One region of the Bradyrhizobium genosp. P genome, then DNA from elsewhere that is predicted to be linked to it. Evidence: predicted binding sites of a transcription regulator. Region 1 holds the regulator's gene; each other region holds the start of a gene.

What was found. The regulator HrcA, encoded in region 1, represses chaperone genes, less so after heat shock. The targets are predictions, from matches to a motif close to GTTAGCACTCNCNNNNNGNGAGTGCTAAC.
Region 2: the regulator HrcA is predicted to act here: its motif matches at 2,541-2,569, upstream of ACP2YO_RS43440 (co-chaperone GroES).
Region 3: the regulator HrcA is predicted to act here: its motif matches at 2,187-2,215, upstream of ACP2YO_RS42955 (co-chaperone GroES).

Annotation. Positions count from the first base shown of each region.
Region 1 covers NZ_CP188195.1:190,453-195,309, forward strand. Annotated here, with positions in the region: gene ACP2YO_RS00945 (hypothetical protein) at 1-101, shown strand, start outside; gene pncA (bifunctional nicotinamidase/pyrazinamidase) at 201-911, shown strand; gene grpE (nucleotide exchange factor GrpE) at 981-1,586, opposite strand; gene hrcA (heat-inducible transcriptional repressor HrcA) at 1,752-2,840, opposite strand; gene rph (ribonuclease PH) at 3,101-3,814, shown strand; gene rdgB (RdgB/HAM1 family non-canonical purine NTP pyrophosphatase) at 3,826-4,461, shown strand; gene hemW (radical SAM family heme chaperone HemW) at 4,448-4,857, shown strand, end outside.
Region 2 covers NZ_CP188195.1:9,051,636-9,056,492, reverse strand. Annotated here, with positions in the region: one part of gene ACP2YO_RS43455 (IS630 family transposase) at 1-64, shown strand, start outside; gene ACP2YO_RS43450 (hypothetical protein) at 153-392, shown strand; gene groL (chaperonin GroEL) at 508-2,151, opposite strand; gene ACP2YO_RS43440 (co-chaperone GroES) at 2,192-2,509, opposite strand; gene ACP2YO_RS43435 (cytochrome-c peroxidase) at 2,863-3,888, shown strand; gene ACP2YO_RS43430 (hypothetical protein) at 3,925-4,086, opposite strand; gene ACP2YO_RS43425 (hypothetical protein) at 4,307-4,857, shown strand, end outside.
Region 3 covers NZ_CP188195.1:8,944,719-8,949,575, reverse strand. Annotated here, with positions in the region: gene ACP2YO_RS42975 (hypothetical protein) at 1-58, opposite strand, end outside; gene ACP2YO_RS42970 (LexA family protein) at 121-378, opposite strand; partial or broken gene ACP2YO_RS42965 (IS630 family transposase) at 421-1,549, shown strand; gene ACP2YO_RS42960 (hypothetical protein) at 1,522-1,776, opposite strand; gene ACP2YO_RS42955 (co-chaperone GroES) at 2,247-2,564, shown strand; gene groL (chaperonin GroEL) at 2,707-4,356, shown strand; gene ACP2YO_RS42945 (hypothetical protein) at 4,400-4,648, shown strand; gene ACP2YO_RS42940 (hypothetical protein) at 4,645-4,830, opposite strand.

The sequences.
Region 1 (4,857 bases):
AGTCGTCGATGCGCATCATCGGCAGTTCGCCGCGCACCGATTGGGAAACCGCGTTCCCGCGTTTCCGCGCGGTGCGTGACGGCATCCAGCCGCGCGGCTGATCGCCGTTTCCGCAAGTCCCGCCGAAAAATCGGACTTTCGCAGGCCAGCGAACGGAACTAGCCTCCTCGCGCGGTTTCAGCCAGTCGAGGAGAGGCACAATGTTGGATCGACGGCAGGTTGTTGCAGGTCTCAGTGCGACGGCACTTGCCACCCTGGTTCCAGGCGAGCTTTGGGCGGCGGCGATCAAGCCCGACGACGGCTCGGCGCTGCTGGTGATCGACGTCCAGAACTGCTTCCTGCCGGGCGGCAGCCTCGCGGTGAAGGACGGCGAGCAGGTGGTGCCGATCATCAACAAGATCGCCAAGAGCTTCGCCAATGTGGTGATGACGCAGGACTGGCACACGCCCGGACACGTCTCTTTTGCCTCGGCCCATTCCGGCAAGAAGCCATTCGAGACGATCGACCTCGCCTATGGCAAGCAAGTGCTGTGGCCGGACCACTGCGTGCAGGGCACCGACGGCGCCTCGCTGTCGAAAGACCTCGCAATCCCGCAAGCCGAGTTGATCATCCGCAAGGGTTTTCACCAGGACGTCGACAGCTACTCCGCCTTCACCGAGGCCGACGGCAAGACGACCACCGGACTTGCGCCCTATCTCAAGGCGCGCAACGTCAAGCGCGTCTTCATCGCGGGACTTGCCACCGATTTCTGCGTGGCGTGGACCGCGCTGGACGGGCGCAAGGCCGGCTTCGAAACCTATGTGGTGGAAGACGCCTGCCGCGGCATCGACACGCAAGGGTCGCTTGCGAAGGCCTGGGCCGACATGGCCAAGGCCGGCGTCAAGCGCATCCAGTCATCGGACATCGCTTAAGTTTCCTGGCTTGAGGTTTCTTGGCGCAAGCCTTTCGCGCGTAAGGTCTTTCGCGCGAAGTCACGGCGATCAGGCCGTGAAGTCGGCACCCGGAGCGGCCTTGGCGCCGCCCTTGGAGACCCCCACCAGCGCCGGGCGCAAAATGCGCTCGCCGATCATGTAGCCGGCCTGCATGACCTGCACCACCGTGCCTGATGGCACCGACGGGTCGGGCACTTCGTACATCGCCTGCTGGAAGTTCGGATCGAACTTCTCGCCGATCGGGTCGAACTTCTTCACGCCGTTCTTCTCCAGCGCGTTGAGCAGTGAGCGCTCGGTCAGCTCGACGCCTTCGATCAATGCCTTCAGGCCGGGATCGGCGGCTTCCTTGGTCTCGGCCGGAACCGCATCGAGTGCACGCTGCAGATTGTCGGCGATATCGAGCACGTCGCGGGCGAAGCCGGTGATCCCATAGGTCTTGGCGTCGGCGACCTCGCGGCGGGTGCGCTGACGGAGATTCTCCATCTCGGCCAGCGTGCGCAGCGTCTTGTCGCGCGCCTCAGCCAGTTCCTTGCTCAAGGCTTCCGCCGATCCGACTTCCGGATCGTCGGGCATGATGTAGGGCTTGGAGGTCACAGGCTCGCCCGTCGGAGCCGGATTCTCGGTATTGTCATTGGTCCGGTTCGGATCGGTCATGGCTTGCCTTCTCGAAAAACGCGCGCGGTTCAAATCTTGGGGATTGGCTGGCCCGGATATCGTGCTTTGAGCGGCGAAAATCAAGCGCCACATAGCGGTTTCGAGCGAAGTGGCCTCCGGTTCGCGTGAAGAAAACGCGTCAAATGGAAACGAACTTCCGTCCGGTCAGCCACCCAGGATCTTGCTGACAATGCGCGCGGCGTAATCAACCGTCGGGATCACCCTGGCATAATTCAGCCGCGTCGGGCCGATCACGCCGAGGACGCCGACGATCCGGCCATGGGCATCGCTGTAAGGCGCGATAATGGTCGAGGAACCCGACAGCGAGAACAGCTTGTTCTCCGAGCCGATGAAGATCCGTACCCCCTCACCGCGCTCGGCGCGACCCAGCAGGTCAATCACGCCACGCTTGGTCTCGAGATCATCAAACAGCGACTTGATGCGCTCGAGATCGTCGAGCGCATGCAGATCCTCCAGCAGATTGGCGTGGCCGCGCACGATCAGCTGCCGGGCTTCGCTCTCGCCGCCGGACCAGCTCGCGATGCCGGCCGTCACGACCTTCTGCGTCAGTTGATCGAGCTCGGCGCGGTTCTGCGTCAAGGCGGTCTCGAGCTCGAGGCGCGCTTCGGCCAGGGTCCGGCCGCGAATCCGCGCGTTGAGGAAATTGGTCGCTTCGATCAGCGCCGAGGAGGGAACGCCCGGCGGCAGCGCCAGCACCCGATTCTCGACCTGACCGTCTTCAGCGACCAGCACGACCAGCGCCTTCTCCGGTTCCAGCCGGACGAATTCGATGTGCTTCAACCGCGCGTTCGATTTTGGCGTCAGCACCACCGCTGCCGCACGGGTCAGCCCCGACAGCCGGGTCAGCGCTTCGCCAAGCGCCGCCTCGACCGATTGTGCACGGCCGACGGAGGCAAGCTGGGTCTGGATCGATTGGCGCTCCGCCTCGGTGAGATCGCCCACCTGCATCAGCGCGTCGACGAAAAAGCGCAGGCCGAGTTCGGTCGGCAGCCGGCCGGCCGATGTGTGCGGCGCGTAGATCAGCCCGAGCTGCTCGAGGTCCGACATCACGTTGCGGACCGATGCCGGCGACAGGGGCAGCGCGATCAGGCGCGAGATGTTGCGCGAGCCGACAGGCTCGCCGGTCGCCAGATAGCTTTCGACGATTTGACGAAAAATGTCGCGCGAACGCTCGTTGAGCTGGGCAAGCCCCGCATGCGGCGTGATCAGGCTGATCGGGTCGTGGTGAGCCACGTTCTACTCCCTCACAATTGCCCCCAATCTGTCGATCCGCGAGGCCCGTGACAAGCACGCATTCACCCCCGCAGGCCGGGCCGAAAACCCTTGCCGCTGCCGCTTCCCCCTCCTACAAGCACGCCTTGAGCATGATCGGGACGAACAGGAACCGGTTTTTCCGAAAAGATCATGCTGAAACAAAGTGTTAGAGCGCGATGACGATTCAAGGATAGGTCGTCACGCTCCGACTGCTTCTCTCGGATTTTCGGAGGATTCCCATGCGGCCAAGCCGCCGTGCGCCCGATGAACTGCGTCCCGTGTCGCTGGAACGCGGCGTCGTCAAATATGCCGAGGGCTCCTGCATGGTGAAATTCGGCGACACCCATGTGCTGGTGACCGCCACGCTCGAGGAGCGGCTGCCGCCATGGCTGAAGGGCCAGGGCCGCGGCTGGGTCACCGCCGAATATGGCATGCTGCCGCGTGCCACGCTGGAGCGAACCCGCCGCGAGGCCTCCGCCGGCAAGCAGGGCGGCCGCACCGTCGAGATTCAGCGGCTGATCGGCCGCTCGCTGCGCGCCGCGGTCGATTTGGAAGCGCTCGGCGAGCGCCAGATCACCGTCGATTGCGATGTCATCCAGGCCGACGGCGGCACCCGTACCGCCTCGATCACCGGCGCCTGGGTGGCGCTTGCGGATTGCATCAACTGGATGAAGACCCGCAACATGCTGAAGGCCAACGTGCTGCGCGACAACGTGGCGGCGATTTCATGCGGTATCTACAAGGGCACGCCGGTGCTCGACCTCGACTATGCCGAGGACTCCGAGGCCGACACCGACGCCAATTTCGTCATGACCGGCGACGGCCGCATCATCGAGGTGCAGGGCACCGCCGAGAAGACGCCGTTCTCGCAGGACGAATTCCTGGCGCTGATGGCGCTCGCCCGCAGAGGTGTCGCGCGTCTGGTCGACTTGCAAAAGATCGCGGTCGCGTAGTCAGATTGGCCATGCACCGCCGAATCACCGGAAAGCTCGTCATCGCCACCCACAATCCCGGCAAACTCGCCGAGATGCGGGAGCTGCTGGCGCCTTACGGGGTGGAAGCGGTGTCGGCCGGTGAGCTTGGCCTCGCCGAGCCCGAGGAGACCGGCAACAGCTTTCGCGCCAATGCCGTGATCAAGGCTATCGCTGCAGCGAAGGCAACCGGATTGCCGGCCTTTGCCGACGATTCCGGCCTCGTGGTCGACGCGCTCGACGGCGCACCCGGTATCTATTCGGCGCGCTGGGCCGGCGAGAGCAAGGACTTCATGGCGGCGATGACCCAGATCGAGCGCCTGTTGCAGGAGCGCGGCGCCACCACGCCGGACAAGCGCAGGGCGCATTTCGTCTCCGCGCTGTGTGTGGCCTGGCCCGACGATCATCTCGAAGAGGTCGAGGCCCGGGTCGATGGAACTTTCGTCTGGCCGCCGCGCGGCACTGCCGGCTTCGGCTACGATCCGGCCTTTCTGCCCGACGGACACGCGCGTACCTTCGGTGAAATGACCAGCATCGAGAAGCACGGCCTGCCGCCGATCGGGCTCGGCCTGTCACATCGCGCCCGCGCCTTCGTGAAGCTCGCGGAGATCTGCCTTGAGCCACGCTGAACGAAGGGCATTCGGCGTCTACGTGCACTGGCCGTTCTGCCTGTCGAAATGCCCATATTGCGATTTCAACAGCCATGTCCGGCACGCGCCCGTCGACGAGGAGCGCTTCGTACGCGCGTTCGCCCGCGAGATCGAGACCACCGCGGCCCGCGTGCCGGGGCGCGAGGTGTCATCGATCTTCCTCGGTGGCGGCACGCCGTCGTTGATGCAGCCGCAGACTGTCGGCGCGGTGCTCGATGCAATCGGCAAGCATTGGTCGGTCGCTGATGACGTCGAGGTCACGCTCGAGGCCAATCCGACCAGCGTCGAGGCGACACGCTTTCGCGGCTACCGCACGGCAGGGGTCAATCGCGTATCGCTCGGCGTGCAGGCGCTCGACGATGCCTCACTGAAGGC
Region 2 (4,857 bases), 1.1 Mb from region 1:
AGCCCGCGCCAAACTCGGCCGCGCCTATCCAGCCACCGCCAAAGAGTCAAAATCACTGTGGTAGACCACTAGGGGAATGCTGACGAGTGGACACTGTCCGACTTTGTCAAACTGTCCCGCAAGTGAGCAAAATGCGCCCATAAGGAAATCGAATGTCAGTTGATAAGGCCAAAGACCCTCCGGCCAAAAAAACGATCGCCGAGAATAAGGCTGTAGAAGCGAAAAAAGATTCCACTAGCAAGATTGAGAACAAGCCAGATTCGTCCTCTAAGACTGAAAGCTCACCGGACGCTCCGGCACGCAACCAAGGTATGGGCGAGGGTCAGAAGGCAGTATCTAAAGCATACAAGGATAACTGGAACGACATTTTTGCGAAAAAGAAAAAGCGATAGCACCTGGTCGTCTACTGCAGGGAGATCGAGTTATTTCCAAACGGTCGAACGCAACGTAAAGGCCCGGCATTGTTGCCGAGCCTTTGTTGTTTTGATCGAGCCTCAAGGCTTGGACTTAGAAGTCCATACCGCCCATGCCGCCGCCACCCGGAGGCATGCCGCCGCCGCCAGCGTTCTTCTTCGGCAGTTCAGCTACCATGGCTTCGGTGGTGATCAGGAGCGCTGCCACAGAAGCCGCGTTTTGAATCGCCGCACGAACCACCTTGGTCGGATCGATGATGCCCTTGGAGATAAGGTTGACGTATTCGCCGGTCTGCGAGTCGAAGCCGTAAGCGTAGGCCTTGTTCTCCAGGATCTTGCCGACGATCACCGAACCGTCTTCACCAGCGTTGATCGCGATCTGGCGCGCGGGAGCCGACAACGCCTTGCGCACGATCTCGACGCCGGTCTTCTGGTCGTCGTTCTTGGTACGCAGGCCCTTGAGCTGCTCGGAGGCACGGAGCAGGGCGACGCCGCCGCCCGGGACGATGCCTTCCTCGACAGCCGCACGGGTCGCATGCATCGCATCATCCACGCGATCCTTGCGCTCCTTCACCTCAACCTCGGTAGCGCCGCCGACGCGGATCACCGCGACGCCGCCTGCGAGCTTGGCGAGACGCTCCTGCAGCTTCTCACGGTCGTAGTCCGAGGTGGTTTCCTCGATCTGCGCCTTGATCTGATTGACGCGTGCTTCGATGTCGGTCTTCTTGCCGGCGCCGCTGACGATCGTGGTATTTTCCTTGTCGATCATCACCTTCTTGGCGCGACCGAGCATGGCGAGCGTTACGTTCTCCATCTTGATGCCGAGATCTTCCGAGATCGCCTGACCGCCGGTCAGAACCGCGATGTCTTGCAGCATCGCTTTGCGGCGATCGCCGAAGCCGGGCGCCTTGACGGCTGCAACCTTCAGGCCGCCGCGCAGGCGGTTGACGACGAGGGTGGCAAGCGCCTCGCCTTCGACGTCTTCTGCGATGATGACCAGCGGCTTGCCGCTCTGCACGACAGCTTCGAGCAGCGGGAGCAGCTCATTCAGCGAGGAGAGCTTCTTCTCGTTGATGAGAACGTAGGCATCTTCCATTTCCACGCGCATCTTGTCGGCGTTAGTGACGAAGTAAGGCGAGATATAGCCGCGGTCGAATTGCATGCCTTCGACGACTTCAAGCTCGGTTTCGAGCGACTTAGCTTCTTCAACAGTGATGACGCCCTCGTTGCCGACCTTTTTCATCGCGTCTGCGAGGAACTTCCCGATTTCGGCGTCGCCGTTGGCGGAAATGGTGCCAACCTGGGCGATTTCCTCGTTCGAGGTGACCTTCTTGGAGTTCTTGACGAGATCCGCGACCACGGCATCCACTGCCAGGTCGATACCGCGCTTCAGATCCATCGGGTTCATCCCGGCGGCAACCGACTTGGCACCCTCCCTAATGATGGCCGCAGCCAGCACGGTCGCGGTGGTGGTGCCGTCGCCGGCAGCGTCGGCCGACTTGGAGGCGACTTCGCGCACCATCTGGGCGCCCATGTTTTCGAACTTGTCCTCAAGCTCGATTTCCTTGGCGACGGTGACGCCGTCCTTGGTGATGCGGGGAGCGCCGAACGACTTTTCGAGCACGACGTTGCGGCCCTTGGGGCCGAGCGTGACTTTTACCGCGTTGTTCAGAATGTCGACGCCGCGCAACATTTTGTCCCGCGCTTCAACGCCGAATTTAACTTCTTTACTAGCCATGCTTGCTTATCCTTGTGAGATCATTTTAGGGAGACGGCGCTTAAGCGGCCTTCTTCTTCGCGGCGGGGATGTCAGTGAGGACACCCATGATGTCGCTTTCCTTCATGATCAACAGGTCTTCATTGTCGATCTTGACCTCGGTGCCGGACCACTTGCCGAACAGCACGCGGTCACCGACCTTGAGGTCGATCGGGATCAGCTTGCCAGCTTCGTCGCGGCCACCCGGGCCAACGGCGGTGATTTCGCCCTGCGAGGGCTTTTCCTTGGCACTGTCCGGAATGATGATGCCGCCAGTAGTCTTCTCTTCGGCGTCGATACGCTTGACCACGACGCGGTCGTGAAGCGGACGGAATTTCATGCGATCCTCCTTGTTTGCGTGTTGTTTTTGGATTGGCAGTCACAATATGCGAGTGCTAATCATGCGTATACGCCCATAAGAACAAGTTACAAGGGGCGGCAAGATTTTAGGTCCTGAGACCTGCGCAATTGTGCCTCTGCAATTTCTCCGGCTAGCATGGTCTTGCTGAAATTGCGGCGAATTATTGTTTCGCCTCGTTGTCTTTGCATCTTCCCGCTATCGATCCTGAAGACGTCGATGAGCGTGACCGAGGCGGACGCCGCGGGTATCCGTAGTTGCCCGCAACCCTTTGTTAAACCTTCCTTGAACATGCTTGGGGCATATACCGGGCAGGATATCGTTCGAGGACCCCGATGAGGATTTGGGTCAGTCTGACCGTGCTCGCGGCATTTTTGCTCGTAGGGTTGCCGCTTGCCTTGAACGCGACGAAAGCGCCCGACGGCCTGGAGACGATCCGCGCCGGCTATCGTCGGTCGGCCGTCATTCCTTTCCCAAGCAGCAACCCTCACTCCGAAGCAAAATCCGCGCTCGGAGCGAGTTTGTTTTTCGATCCGCTGCTTTCGGGATCCAAGACCCGCTCCTGCGCCAGCTGCCACAATCCATCCCTGTCATGGGCTGACGGGCTTCCGCGCGCAATCGGTGAGGATCCGAAGGGCCTGCCGATCCGTGCACCGACGCTAATCGACGTGGCTTTCACCCAGCCGCTTGGGTGGGACGGGAAGTTCAGGGACCTCGAATCCGTAGCATTCGGGCCGATCAAGAATCCGGCGAACATGAATCTTTCCGAGCCGGAATTAATCGCACGTCTCTCGGCAATCCCGGCTTACGTTGATGCGTTCGCCCATGCATTTGGAGAGGGCGCGATCACGCGGCCCAGAATCGAAGCGGCCCTGGCGACCTTCGAGCGCTCTATCGTTGCGGGCGAGGCGCCGTTCGACCGGTGGATCGGGGGAGACGACGCCGCGATCAGCGCGGCGGCAAAGCACGGCTTTCAGCTCTTCAACGGCAAGGCGCGGTGCTCGTCGTGCCACAGCGGACCTTCCTTCTCGGACGGGTCCTTTCAGGACATTGGAACCGCCAAGGACAATGATATTGGGCGTGGTCGATTGTTTCCGACCTCGGCGAAGCTGCGCTACGCATTCAAGACGCCGACATTGCGGGACGTCGCGCGCCGCGGGCCCTACATGCACGACGGATCGGTCGCGACCCTGGAAGATGTCATCGAGCTTTACAACACGGGCGGAATTGACCGTCCGAGCCGATCGCCGCAGATTAAGCCTTTGTCTCTGACCGCGAGCGAGAAGAAGGACCTGATTGCCTTCCTTCAAACCCTCACCGCATCTTCGCCGACTTCCGTTGCACCGAGGTTGCCGCGATAATCGGGCGTACCTGATCGGCTCGCGCTCGGACGCCTGTCAGGACACGTGGGGCAGTGCCGATCCCAAAAGGCCAAGACCGGCGACCAGAAGCCACCCCGCGCCGGTCTCCAGGATCTCGGTCCGCGACCGGCACCACCTGGCTCCATAGGCAAGCACCGAGCCCATCCCGACACACACGACGCTCAACGCTCCGAACATCTACCGGCTCCCAATCCGACCCTGTCCGGGATTTCACTACGACAGGTGGAATTGAGCCTCCGTGCCGGAATTAGCTAAAATCTGACCCAATCGGCGGAAAAGATGGTGCCCGCCCGCGCCCCGCTGACGTTAACCACGAAGCAACCAGGGGACGTTGGCTAGCGAAAAACACTAAAATTTAAGGTAAGATGAACAAATCGTTAAGGTGGACGGTTGTGCGATGTTCAGTGGGCGGGGGCGTAACGCTATTTCGGCATCCCTTGGAAGCTCCTTCTTCGCTAAGTGCATCGCGGGCATCCTGTTTTGCGTCGTGGCGGCACGGGATGCCGAGGCGCATGTCAAATGGTTCTGTGCCTATGATGTGGCCGGGCAACCCCGGGGACTTGAAAACGTTCTGTGTCTGGATTTCGAACTGCTTCTCGGCATTGCCGTTTTCTGGCTTTTTGCAGGTTGCGTGATCGAGCATACCTCTCTGGGTGAGGCGACGATCCGCACCCTCGACCGCGTCACCAACCCGTTGCGGCTGCGCACCGAGGAGATGATCCGCGCCGCCTGCGGATTCTTCTTCATCTCGATCTGGGCCGTTGGCGGGATCCTGCTGACCCCTGAGCTGAAGACGACGTCGGCCCTGGTGGGCGCGTTGCAGCTCGCGGTCGTCGCAGGCATGTTGTGGCGACGGACGCTGCCGGTGTCGGCGGCGGGGATGGCGGTGTTGTTCGGGATTGCCGTGTACAGTTACGGCGCCTTTCACTTGGCCGACTACCCGATTTT
Region 3 (4,857 bases), 1.2 Mb from region 1:
AACCCGCATTGCTATTGTGCCAACCCCAATCATCGGCTGTTAGCGTCGCCACCACCACGCCGCGCTCCCCAAGATCAACTAGTGGCTCTGCACAGTGATTTTGACGGGTTGGGTCGGCGGTCAGATTAGCTCCGGCAGGTCGTTGGGATCGACGAGGACTTCGATACTACGAGGTGTCCTGGGCTGCCTTTTGATGAGGCCGCCTCGCTCGAGCGAGAGCACCATTTGGTGAACCGAAGGCGGGGTGACGCGAAAATACTCTCGCATGTCGGTTTCCGCCGGGGGTCTGCGGTGCAGACGCGTATAGAGGTGGATGAAGGCGAGGTACTGCCCCTGTTTGGGCGTGAAGGCTTTTGCCGAAGGACTCACGCCGGCCATCCGATTCAGTTGTTCGTGCGTGCCTCGATCAAGGAGGCAGGCATGAATGTACGCTATCGGGTCGAACTCAGCCAAGTCGAGCGGACCGAACTCAAGGCGCTGCTTAGCGGCGGCAAGCATGCGTCCCGCAAGCTCAAGCGAGCACAGATTTTGCTGGCTGCCGATGCCGCGGCCGGCGACGAGGAGATCGCCAGGAGCGTTGGCGTGAGCGGCTCGACCGTGTACCGGACCAAGCGACGCTTCGTGGAAGGCAATCTGGAGCGGGCGCTGAGCGAAGAGCCGCGTCCCGGAGCGGAGCGCAAACTCACGGGCAAGGAAGAAGCCTTGCTGGTGGCGACCGCCTGTGCCAGCCCCCCAAAGGGCCGTGCCCGCTGGACGCTCAAGCTGCTGGCAGGTGCGATAGTCAATCTCACCGAACACGACAGCCTGTCGCACGAGACGGTTCGGCGACGCCTGGCGGAAAATGACCTCAAACCATGGCGCAAAGATATGTGGTGCATTCCGCAGGTCGCAGGTCGATGGCGAATACGTCGCCCGCATGGAGGACGTGCTTGATCTCTATGCCGAGGTGCCCGATCCCAAGCGGCCGGTCGTGTGCTTCGACGAAAGTCCGGTGCAACTCATCGGCGAGGTCCGTCAGCCAATCCCGATGAAGCCGGGCCGGCTCGAACGTTACGATTACGAGTATCGTCGCAACGGGACGGTCAATCTCTTCGTTCTCCTCGACGTGCATCGTCCCTGGCGCAAGGTCAAACTTACAGAGCGACGAGCGGCAAAAGATTATGCCGAATGCGTACGTGACCTCGTCGACATCCATTATCCCGATGCCGAGACCATCCGGGTCGTGCAGGATAACTTATCGACCCACTCCGCCGGCGCCCTGTATCAGACCTTTCCGCCCGCCGAAGCCAGACGGATCTCGCGGCGGATCGAGTTCCACTTCACTCCCAAGCACGCAAGCTGGCTCAACATGGTTGAGATCGAGATCGGCGTCTTGCGGGGACAGTGCCTCGCTCGCAGGATCGACGACCCCAAGCGACTGCGCCGCGAAATCACCGCTTGGGAACGGCAGAGAAATGCTGCACGCTCCCGCATCAAATGGATGTTCACGACAGAAAAAGCCCGCGCAAAAATGGGCCGAGCCTACCCAGACGCTTCCAAAGAGTCATAATCACTGTGCAGAGGTACTAGCGCCGCCTGACCGCGCAATTCTGGTGAAAATGACACTAGTTCTGGCAGAAAGTGCGCGTACCAGATCACCTCGACCACACTTGAACCCGAGTGGAGCTTGCCGTCCGCCTCAATGTTGACTGTTAACCGGTAGCGATAGGTGTAGGTCGGATAGAAGAATTTATAAGTCGCGAAGGCAGCGACGAGCGATATCAGCGTGAAAAACATAAATCGTTTCATAGACAACAACTTAAGCGTTCATCATGCGCAATATGCATTATCATGGCCATTGCGTTAACAGAAGCTTGCTTGTTCTATAGCCGAAACGCGACTTCTGCCTTTGGCCCATCGCGACCTGCTGCCAGACCCTGGGAGCGTCTGCTTCCGAAGGCATTGCCGAAGTCGGATTGCTCCGGCGCCAGGACCGGTTCGTGACCCAGAACGGAAGTCGCACCCGCTTCATTCCATGTAGATCGGCGCCCATGCTTCGGGGCCGACTTATGCACGGGCGCAAATCACCTGGCATGAGATTGCGCGAGGCCGGTGGATCCTTGCAACATTCCCAAATTCAAGGAAAGTCACCTCGAGACCGGTCACGAGGGCTTGTGCCTGCGCAACGCAGGCTTATGTGCGAGGTGGTTGGCACTCGCCAACCCTGAGTGCTAACTCCAAACAAAAACCAAACCGAGGAGGCCGCCATGAAATTCCGTCCGCTTCACGATCGCGTTGTAGTCAAGCGTATCGACGCCGAAGAGAAAACCACTGGCGGCATCATCATTCCGGACAGCGCCAAGGAAAAGCCCTTGCAGGGCGAAATCGTCGCCGTCGGCCCCGGTGGCCGTGACGAAGCCGGCAAGCTGATCCCGATCGACCTCAAGGTCGGCGACCGCGTTCTGTTCGGCAAGTGGTCGGGTACCGAGGTCAAGATCGACAGCCAGGAGCTGCTGATTATGAAGGAAAGCGACATCATGGGCGTCCTCACCGACGTTCCCGCGGCCAAGAAGAAGGCCGCATAAGCGCCAGCCCGATTTCCTTATCCTGAGGAGTCGGCGTAGCCGGCGTCTCGAAGGATGAGGCCCGCAATTCAGATCTCATCCTTCAAGAACCCGCCCGGTCGCGCGGCCTTTGGGATCTGACCAGATGAAAACGGAGATCATTATGTCAGCCAAGGAAGTCAAATTCGGCGTCGATGCCCGCGACAGAATGCTGCGCGGGGTCGACATTCTCAACAACGCGGTGAAGGTCACGCTCGGCCCCAAGGGCCGCAACGTCGTGCTCGAGAAGTCGTTCGGCGCTCCCCGCATCACCAAGGACGGCGTCACCGTCGCCAAGGAAATCGAGCTTGAAGACAAGTTCGAAAACATGGGCGCCCAGATGGTGCGCGAAGTCGCCTCCAAGGCGGCGGATGCTGCTGGGGACGGCACCACCACCGCGACCGTGCTGGCCGCAGCCATTGTCCGTGAAGGCGCCAAGTCGGTTGCCGCCGGCATGAACCCGATGGATCTGAAGCGCGGTATCGACCTGGCAGTGGATGCCGTGGTCGCGGATCTCGTCAAGAACTCCAAGAAGGTCACCTCGAACGAGGAAATCGCCCAGGTTGGCACCATTTCCGCCAATGGCGACGCCGAAATCGGGAAGTTCCTCGCAGACGCGATGAAAAAGGTCGGCAACGAGGGCGTCATCACTGTTGAAGAAGCTAAGTCGCTCGAAACCGAGCTTGAAGTCGTCGAAGGCATGCAATTCGACCGCGGCTATATCTCGCCTTACTTCGTCACTAACGCCGACAAGATGCGCGTGGAAATGGAAGATGCCTACATCCTCATCAACGAGAAGAAGCTCTCCTCGCTGAATGAGCTGCTCCCGCTGCTCGAAGCTGTCGTGCAGAGCGGCAAGCCGCTGGTCATCATCGCAGAAGACGTCGAAGGCGAGGCGCTTGCCACCCTCGTCGTCAACCGCCTGCGCGGCGGCCTGAAGGTTGCAGCCGTCAAGGCTCCGGGCTTCGGCGATCGCCGCAAAGCGATGCTGCAGGACATCGCGGTTCTGACCGGCGGTCAGGCGATCTCGGAAGATCTCGGCATCAAGATGGAGAACGTCACGCTCGCCATGCTCGGTCGCGCCAAGAAGGTGATGATCGACAAGGAGAACACCACCATCGTCAGCGGCGCCGGCAAGAAGACCGACATCGAAGCACGCGTCAATCAGATCAAGGCGCAGATCGTGGAAACCACCTCGGACTACGACCGTGAGAAGCTGCAGGAGCGTCTCGCCAAGCTCGCAGGCGGTGTCGCGGTGATCCGCGTCGGCGGCGCGACCGAGGTTGAGGTGAAGGAGCGCAAGGACCGCGTTGATGACGCGATGCATGCGACCCGTGCGGCGGTTGAAGAAGGCATCGTGCCGGGCGGCGGCGTCGCCCTGCTGCGTGCCTCCGAGCACCTCAAGGGGCTTCGCACCAAGAACGACGACCAGAAGACCGGCGTCGAGATCGTGCGCAAGGCGCTGTCCGCGCCGGCCCGCCAGATCGCGATCAACGCAGGTGAAGATGGTTCGGTGATCGTCGGCAAGATCCTCGAGAAGGATCAGTACGCCTACGGTTTCGACTCGCAGACCGGCGAATACGTCAACCTGATCTCCAAGGGCATCATCGACCCGACCAAGGTGGTTCGCGTAGCGATCCAGAACGCGGCCTCAGTTGCGGCGTTGCTGATCACCACCGAAGCCATGGTGGCTGAAGTGCCGAAGAAGAATGCCGGCGGCGGCATGCCTGCGGGCGGCGGTGGGATGGGCGGTATGGGCGGTATGGACTTCTAAGTCCAACTGTTCAGCACCCATCACTAGGAAAGGCCCGGCAGAAATGCCGGGCCTTTTTAGTGCAGCAGGCATCGTGATCGAATCGGGCATGAATCCGATCTCCTGGGAAGGCGACTGGAGCGGTCGCCGGCGTGCCCCGGAAGTCTGCTCGATGGCGTCGTTCGTCAGCCCGGAGGCTTCCGTCATCTCCGAGGCTTCCTTCACATCCATACTGTCCTCCCACGATTGCGCCGGAGCAACCGACCGGCGGATCGCTCCGTTCCTAAGCGGATTCCCCTTCATGGTGCTCTAGCCTTCGTCCGGCTCGCGCACAACCGGCGGTTCGTCTGCGCCTTCGTCCTCGTCGCCTTCCTCTTCGTCCTCGTCGTCTCCATCATCATCGGGATCTCGAGGCGGCGTCATGACGTCCAAAACCACGAACGAACTGCGGTCGATCAACCTGGCTGAAAATTCCTCGTGGAAGAACGGGGTCATGTGTTGCTCCTCCGGTGTCGCCGCGCC